DNA from 2 places in the Pseudophaeobacter sp. TrK17 genome. Region 2 is predicted to be linked to the other one. Evidence: riboswitches for the same ligand, from Rfam matches in the RefSeq annotation. Region 2 holds a riboswitch; the other holds the start of a gene.
What was found. A riboswitch is a leader RNA that binds a small molecule or an ion and turns the genes downstream of it on or off. The one in region 2 is predicted to bind cobalamin.
Positions count from the first base shown of each region.

Region 1: linked by a shared signal. The riboswitch ahead of JZI28_RS16575 (hypothetical protein) and the one ahead of JZI28_RS09795 (aromatic ring-hydroxylating dioxygenase subunit alpha) in region 2 are both predicted to bind cobalamin.

Region 1 is NZ_CP071700.1:3,500,078-3,504,428, forward strand. It holds gene JZI28_RS16560 (5'-nucleotidase C-terminal domain-containing protein) at 1-421, opposite strand, end outside; gene nudC (NAD(+) diphosphatase) at 749-1,735, shown strand; gene JZI28_RS16570 (SRPBCC family protein) at 1,803-2,270, shown strand; cobalamin riboswitch at 2,428-2,659, shown strand; gene JZI28_RS16575 (hypothetical protein) at 2,767-3,192, shown strand; gene JZI28_RS16580 (protein-tyrosine phosphatase family protein) at 3,236-3,781, opposite strand; gene JZI28_RS16585 (DNA polymerase III subunit gamma/tau) at 4,108-4,351, shown strand, end outside.
Region 2 is NZ_CP071700.1:2,096,685-2,101,035, forward strand. It holds gene JZI28_RS09780 (LysR family transcriptional regulator) at 1-155, shown strand, start outside; gene JZI28_RS09785 (hypothetical protein) at 292-456, shown strand; gene JZI28_RS09790 (2Fe-2S iron-sulfur cluster-binding protein) at 492-1,571, opposite strand; gene JZI28_RS09795 (aromatic ring-hydroxylating dioxygenase subunit alpha) at 1,577-2,800, opposite strand; cobalamin riboswitch at 2,910-3,112, opposite strand; one part of gene JZI28_RS09800 (IS3 family transposase) at 3,269-4,095, opposite strand; one part of gene JZI28_RS09800 (IS3 family transposase) at 4,095-4,351, opposite strand, start outside.

The sequences.
Region 1 (4,351 bases), 1.4 Mb from region 2:
TGGAGCATACCACCGCACAGGGTGCATCTTTCAATACATCCTCAAGCACCGGCAGGCCAAAATTGAAATCATGGTTGCCCAGCCCCAAGGCATCATAGTTCAATGCCGCAAAGGCTGACATCAAAGGATGCACGGCAGCGCTGCAGGGGGCGGAGCTTTCTGGGTCGAGCTTCAGGGCGGTTTCCCCAATCGGCGAGCCCTGCAAAGCGTCCCCGTTGTCCAGCAAGAGGCTCGCACCCCCCTGAGCCTGGACCTCGTTGCGGGCGTCCGAAATGAGACTGGCCAGGCGCGACAGGCCAACGCCCGGGTCCTCGCGGTCCGCGTAGTAATCTCGGCTGAGAAGGTTACAGTGCAGATCCGTTGTCGCAAGAATGCGCAACACGCCGGAGGCTTCGGATTTGGAAGAGGCCAAATCTGTCATTGTGCTGATATCACAGCTGTCACTGCTTGGTCCAATCTCTTGCTTCACCAGCCCCCCTTCTGAGAACCGCCACCCATTTGAAACAGCGTTTCACAAATTTGCAAAGCCTTCAAACACATCATCTTTAAGAAAAATTAACCAAGTTGCAGGGGAGCTAGCCCCAGCGCAACCAAAGTCAAGACAACACTCCGACAGCCCCTGAGGCGCAATAAATCAGAGATACTCTGGTATTTCGTGCGCCAAGGCGTCATCACTTTGGAGAAATGCGCCAGATCGCGGGATAGGCCCCCGTGTCTCTGGCATCACAGTCAATGCGGGGAGCGGTGGATGAAACGAGCAGAACAGGTAACCTTTGGCGGTGGCGGCGGTTTGGATCGCAAAGCGCAGCTGCGAGAAGATCCCTCCGCACTGGAGACCGCCTGGGCCGCCCCGGAAACGCAGGTTCTGATGACTTGGCGCGGCAAGGTTCTCAGCCAGCGCTCTGACCCGGATCGCGGGCCAGATGGTCTGGCCTGGATTGCCTCCAGCCACCCCGTGGCCATGGAATACCGCAGCGCGGCGCTCTATCTTGGCGCCAGCCCTGACGGGGCAGAACGGTTTGCCTGCGACCTTGGCACTTGGCAGCCGGACGCCCTGGATGAAATGGCCCTGGCCAGTTTTGCCGATACCAGCGAACAACAGCACCCGGACCTGCCCGCAGGCTATGTCCTTGCCGAGCTGCGCCGCATCATGGCGCGCCTGTCTCCGCTGGAGGCAGAGCTGGCTGCCACGGCCAAGGCCCTGCTGTCCTGGCATCAGTCACACCAGTTCTGTGCCCGCTGCGGCGGTCAAAGCCTGGTCACGCAGGCCGGCTGGCAGCGCCAATGCCCCAGCTGCAAAGCGCTGCATTTCCCCCGCACCGACCCGGTTGTCATCATGCTGATCACCCATGGCGATGACGTCCTGATGGGGCGATCCCCTGGGTGGCCAGAGGGCATGTATTCGCTGCTGGCTGGCTTTGTGGAACCCGGAGAAACACTGGAGGCTGCCGTGCGGCGGGAAGTATTTGAAGAGACAGGCGTTTCTGTGGCTGAGGTTGGCTATCTCTCCAGTCAGCCCTGGCCCTTTCCCATGTCACTGATGTTTGGCTGCAGCGGTCGGGCCACCAGCCGCGACATCACCATCGACCCCAAGGAAATCGAAGATGCAATCTGGGTCAGTCGTCAGGATATGATGACTGTCTTTGCAGGAGAACACCCTGTCATCAAACCGGCGCGAAAAGGAGCAATTGCACATTTTCTTCTGGAAAACTGGCTTGCGGACACCTTGGATTAAGGAGATTATTCTATCACCAAATCCTACACTACTCTCTAAGGGCTGACGACAGGTCAGGCGGCATATCATGGAATTAACGAGTAAAGAGGACGTCGACACGCCTCTGGCTGAAGTCTTTGAAGCAATTTCCGATTTTGCCAGCTTTGAACGGTCGGCAATCCGGCGCGGCATCGAGGTACAGCGTCTGAGCGATGATCCGACCCCTCAGGTTGGCATGGCTTGGGATATCCAGACCGAGTTTCGCGGCAAACCGCGTAAATTGCACCTGAAGCTTTCCAGCTATGAGCCCACAACCTTGATTGGGTTTGATGGCGAGAGCCCCAGCCTGTCAGGCAAGGGCCAGATTGAGCTTCTGGCGCTCTCTCCGCGGCGGACCCGTCTTTCGGTGAAGGTCAATCTGCAGGCCAAAACCCTGTCCGGGCGTCTGTTGTTGCAATCGCTCAAACTGGCGCGCTCAAAGATCAACACCCGTTTCAAGCAACGTGTGGCAGAGTTTGCCAGCCTGACCGAAGACCGGGCAAACCGCAGCGCCTGATCCCGGTTGCAGCCTGCCAGACAGTGTCCCCTGACCAGCAGCAGGCCAGCCCCTGCGGATTTCTGCGTGCTGGACTGCTGCTTGCAGGTTTCTGTGTGCCGATATCAGCCGTCCTGTCCAAGCTCTCAATTCTTGATTGACGACTCATACCCGTCAACGATAGCGATTAAGAGATGGTTTCTGCGACGCATAACCTTGCGTCCAGAATGAAAAGGGAACGCGGTGCGGCCAGGCTTTTGCAGCCCTGCCAACTCCGCGACTGCCCCCGCAACTGTAAGCGGCGAGCGCTTCGGGTAAACCACTGGTACAGGGATGTAATCCCGGCCGGGAAGGACCGAAACCGTATCGACCCGCAAGTCAGGAGACCTGCCATCACCAATGTAACTCGAAACTGGACGGGGAGTCCGGGCGAGTGCATGAGGTGAATGTGGGCGACGCCCCGCCCGGTCTCATGCCTGCGCCACTGATTTCCCCGCCAGCGCGCGGAGGGCGCATCATGACAGCGATGGACCAGACAACGACCAAAGAAACACATCACTTTTCCCAAAGCATCTGTATGCACCTGGGCAAACCCTGCCCGGCCCTGAGCCGGATGCTCACGGCGCTTGCCGGGGCATTGGATAAGGCCCGCCCGGTGACATCCGCCGAATTTGAGCTCTGCGGAGACAGTCTGCTGGATGGCTGCGCCCGTCATTGCCCAGCCCGGTTCATTGCCAGCCATGACCGCATTCGGGTGTTTTGTGACGTCAGCGAAGCAGCTGATACAGCAACCCTGGATCTGTTTGCTGATACCCTGTTCCAACCAGACAGCCGGGCATTTTCCACCACCAAACTGCATCAGCCCCCCTGCGCCATGGGTGAGGCCCTGCCAAAACCCCTGCCTCAACAGACCACAGCGCAAACCGTCCACCCTGCCCTGTAGCCCCGGCATCGTCGAAGCCATTAAGGAGGGCGTCTCGCCCTTCTTATTTGTTTCTGGCTTTCCGTGTCCCGGCGCGTTTTGCAGCGGCCAGCGCCCAGGTCATCTGTTCCTCGGTCTCGACCGCACAGGCGCGCACAGCACGCAGTCGGCGCAGCGCCTTGTCGGGGTCTTCCCCAGCTTCGATCATCAAACGCAATACCACCATGCCGGAGCGCCCGCAGCCGCCCTTGCAATGCACCAGCACCCGGCCGCCGCCCCGCAACGCCTGCAGGGCCAGCGTGCTGACCTCGGGCCATTGCGCCAGCATCGCTTTGGTCGGGGCAGAAAAATCCGGCAAGGGCAGGTGGATCCAACGCGACCCCATGGCCTGAAAATCCTGCCCCAAAGGCGCGGCACCCGCGCCCACATGTTCGACTTCGGTTGTCATCGAGATCACCAGTCCTGGCTGCCAGTCATGCAGATGATCCATGTCTCCCCTGTAGTCGCCACCGCTGCCCGGCAGCGGACACAGCGCCAGAATGCCATCCGCGACACTCAGGGCATGCAGGGTCAGGGATCGTACGGATTGGTCAGCAAGGTGATCATTCATGCCGCGCCCCTTCCTGCTGTCCGGCCGCGCAGGCAGATGGTATCAGGCAGCGCCTACAAAATCCGGTGTTTTTGGACATTGGCATACTCATATCAAACAACCCAGGCAGCACGAGCCCACCCCCTGTTAAAAAGCTGGTTGAAAACAGGGGCCGCACAACTCAGCAAAACCGCCCCCCACAAGGGCCAGCACCCGGCACAAAATCAGGCACCGCCCCCAAACTCTGACCTGCCGAACCCCAGTTGGTCAACAGCGGTGGACGAAGCCCGCCAGCCCGCGTACCTTGCCCGGACGCGATCCCGCCTTCCGAATCCGGCAAGAGACCTATGAACGACAGCACAAGCGACAGCAGCCAGCCTCAGTATCAAGTCCTGGCGCGGAAATACCGCCCCGAGACATTTGCCGATCTCGTTGGCCAGGACGCCATGGTCAGGACGCTGAAAAATGCGTTTGAAACCAACCGCATCGCCCAGGCCTTTATCATGACCGGTATTCGCGGCACCGGGAAAACAACCACGGCACGGATCATCGCCAAGGGGATGAACTGCATCGGCCCCGATGGCACCGGTC
Region 2 (4,351 bases):
GCATGTTTCAGGCGCAGTTGGCCGATGGCCGCCTGACGCGTCCCTTTGACGTGGAGATCGCAACCGGCAGATACTGGGTTACCCGTCTGGCCTCCAAAGAGGTATCCGCCGCAGCCATGGCATTTGAATCCTGGCTTGCAGAGACGGCGCAATGAGTGGCGATAATCGCGTTGCCCTGGCAAGCGGCTGATACTCGGTAGAGGGACATTCCACGGCGATCGGGAACCGCACACGGCAGACCGAAGAGGTCAAAGTCCTCCTCCACTATACGCTAACAGGGCATAATAAAATTTGGGTTTTGAAGAACTTTTCCCGCCTGACGTTTCTGAGATGAAGCCGACAAAACTGGCAGCCCTCAGCCTCGACAGCGAAAACATTGATTTCTTTTCTGGTTCTGGATCGTTCAATGTGATCGGCAAGGCTGTGGCGAGCGAAGAGGAAGATTGGGATTTCTAACGCGAAGGGGCGCCAGTCAGCGCCCCTTTGGTGTTTTAAAACTCAACCTCAACCTTACCAATTGGGTTGGAGCAGCAAGCAAGTATGTATCCCGCTGCGATGTCATCGTCTGAAATGCCGCCATTGTGTACCATATGCACTTCGCCGGAGGATTTCTTGACCTTGCAGGTTCCACAAAGCCCGAAGGTACAGCCCGATGGGATATTCAGGCCAGCATTGCGCGCAGCTGCCAAGACAGTATCCGTTTCTGCAACTTTTGCGGTAACGCCGGAAGTGGCAAAGTGGATTTCTGCGCTGGTGTCACTGTCCAGCACAACGTCATCCAGATCAGGTTGGTCGGCTTCAGTTTCAACCGGGGCGCCAAAGCTCTCTTGGTAATAATTGTCCATATCAAATCCAAGACCGCCCAGAGCTTCGCGCACGGCCGTCATGAAGGGCTCAGGCCCGCAACAATAGACCTCACGATCCAGATAGTCCGGTGCCATTAAGCCCAGCATCAACTGGTTGAATTGTCCCTGATAACCAGTCCAGGGACGATATGGATCGGGGTCTTCCACCACAAATTTCAGATCAAGCCCCGGGGTGCGGCTGGCCATTTGTTCCAAGCGTTGGCGGAAGATGATTTCAGAGGGGCGTTTGGCACAATTGATGAAGACAACATCCAATTCCCGTCCTTCGTCCCACATGCAGGTGGTCATCGACATCATAGGGGTGATGCCTGACCCTGCCGAGATAAACAGATAGCGGCGGGCCGTGCTGTTGGAGTTGCTGAACACTCCCGCTGGTCCTATCGCCTTGATGCGCATGCCAGGTTGCAAGTTGTCCAGCATCCATCGCGTGCCAATGCTGTCTGCCTGGGCCTTGGCAGTGATGGTGATCGAGCGCGGGCGCGACGGCGAAGAAGAAATAGTATAGGTGCGGTGCACTACTCCGCCCGGCTGATCTGGCGCCGGGATTTCGAGCGTCAGGAACTGCCCGGGTTCATAGGAAAATAGCGCCCCGGAAGGCGCCCGAAAGCTGAAGCTTGCGGTATGTGGCGCCTCTGGCACCACCGAAACACATTCCAGTGATTCACTGTCTTTCCAAACAGGTACAGCGGAAACAAGGTCTTTCATGTCGCTCACTCCGCCGCCAGGGCATCAGGTGCCAGTCGTTCCGCCAGTGTGGCGCAGTACCACTCCACAAATTGCAAAACACCAGACTCCTGGGTTCCGGAATAGGGACCGGGCACATAGGCTGGGCTGTTGATGCCTTGTTGGTTGTCTTCGACCACCCGGCGGTCTTCATCATTTGTGGCGACCCAAACTTCGGTCAGGCGCTGTAGATCATAATCAACACCTTCCACCGCGTCTTTGTGGACAAGCCACTTTGTGGTTACTTCGGTTTCTGTTGGGCTGATTGGGGTGACGCGAAACACCAAAGAGTGGTCCGCAAGGAAATGGTTCCAGGTTGTAGGATAGTGGAATTTCAACAGAGACCCAGCATCGGCAAAGGGCGCACGTCCCAGCCAACGGCGGACCGCGACCTTTCCATCCATGGTATAGCTTTCAGCACCCTCTTTCAGGGGCATCCGCGCCAGTCTGTGCTGTCCGCCCTCATCCAGATGGAAGCGCGACGGCAGCCCTGCGGCCTCGCAGCGGTCAAAATGTGCCTGTAGATGGGCAGGTGTTTCACCCCCCTCGATGCCGGTGACCGCGGGATCATCCGGGAAGCTCCGGCAAAGGGCAGGATGATTGCCGCCACAATGATAGCATTCGCGATTGTTTTCCCAGACCAGTTTCCAATTGCCGTTTTCGACAATAGAGCTTTCGAAAGCGACTTTTGCCTGTCCCAGGTCATGGGGTTCGAGGTAGGGGCGGGCAATCGCTGCAAAGCTTTCAAAATCCGGGGCTTCGTCAGCCAGGCAGATATAGACTAACCCAGCAAGCTCGCGGCAATGCACCGTTTTCAACCCGTGTTGTTTGGGGTCAAAATCCGGCCCCATATCGCGGGCCCAAAGCAGTGAGCCGTCTAGCTCGTAGGTCCACTGGTGATAGGGGCAGACCAGTTTGGGCGCGTTCCCTTTTGCGGCCTTGCAAATGATAGAGCCCCGATGGCGGCAGGTGTTGTGGAAGGCACGGATCTGGTTGTCCGCACCGCGCACAATGATCACACGATATGCCCCTATGGTGTGGGTGACGTAATCGCCAGGTTTCACCAATTCACAGGCCGCAATAGCAAAGAGCCACTCGCGATAGTGGATGGCTTCCAGATCGGCCTGAAAGACCTCAGGGTCGGTGTAAAACGCCTGTTCCAATGCATGTTTTGGGTTTCGACGGGCCAATAGGCTTTGAATGTTATTCACTTCTGGCTCTCCTGCCGCGCCCCGCGGCCTTGTTTGGGCTGATGGCATGAGAGAACAGTCCGGAGGCGCGAGGATCACGTCCGAAAACCGAGCCCCCACCGCCACCCGCGGTTTGACATATCTGCAAGGCTGGTTTCCGGACTTGGAAGAGGTTTGCACCCGGTCACGGCACCTTCCCGGGATCCTCCTCCCAGTGGCGATTGCCGAACCTGATCTTCCTTACCGTTGCGGGGGCAGTGTCGGATTTTCACCGATTTCCCAATTCTCCACCCTCCCGGCAGGGAAGGCAGCACCTTGCAAGAAGAGTTTATTGTGCGGGCGTCGATTTTCTAAGTTGTGAACGACTTCTTTGTGTTCAAAACCGTACTGTTTCCGAGAAAGAACATTCAAGAATTCGAAGAGGAAATGGAGGTGCTGTATCTAAGGCACGGTAATCCCCCCATTTTTAATTGGGTCCAGCCGTAGAATTCACGCAGCCGTTTTCAGTTTCATGGCGGGTGTCATGCCGCCGATGCCCATGTTGGGTCGCTCGTTGTTGTAAGTCCAGAGCCATTGTGTTGCCTGGTCCTGTGCCTCCTCGATGGTTTCGAAGATGTATTGCCCCAGCCATTCGCCACGAACGGTGCGGTTGTAGCGCTCGATATAGGCATTCTGTTGGGGCTTACCGGGCTGGATATATTCGAGCCGCACATTGCGTTTCTCAGCCCATTCCATGAGCTTCCCGCTGACGTATTCTGGGCCGTTGTCCACACGAATAGCTTGGGGCTTTCCGCGCCACTCAATGATCTGGTTCAGCGCACGCACGACACGTTCAGCAGGCAGCGAGAAGTCGACCTCAATAGCCAGTCCTTCGCGATTGAAGTCATCCAAGACGTTTAATGCCCTGATCGACCGGCCATCCGCCAGCTGATCCGCCATGAAGTCCATGGACCAAGTTTCATTTGGTCTTTCAGGCACAGCCAGTGGTTCCGGCTTGTCCCGCTTCAAGCGTTTCTTCGGCTTGATACGCAGGTTCAACGCCAGCTCACAGTAGACCCGGTAGACACGTTTATGGTTCCAGCCATAGCCCTGCACGTTGCGCAGATACAAAAAGCACAGGCCGAAGCCCCAGGTCCGCTTGTTAGCCGTCAAGCGTTCAAGCCAATCTGCGATCTCTTCGTTGTCATCGCTCAGCACAGGGCTGTATCTATAGCAGGTCTCGCTGATCTCGAACGCACGGCAGGCCAGAGCTATGCTGACCCCATATTGCGCAACTGCATTCATGGCCATCTCTCGCCGATGAGACGGCCTTAACGCTTTTTTCCAAGCGCTTCTTTCAGCAGGTCGTTTTGCATGCTCATCTCGGCATACATGCGCTTCAGACGACGGTTCTCTTCCGCCATATCCTTCATCTCGGAAATCAAGGACGCGTCCATGCCGCCAAACTTGGCCCGCCATTTGTAAAAACTCGCGCTGCTCATTCCGTGCTCGCGGCAAAGCTCAGAGACCGACACACCGCCCTCCGCCTGCTTCAACACTGCCATGATTTGCGCGTCGCTAAATCGTCCATTC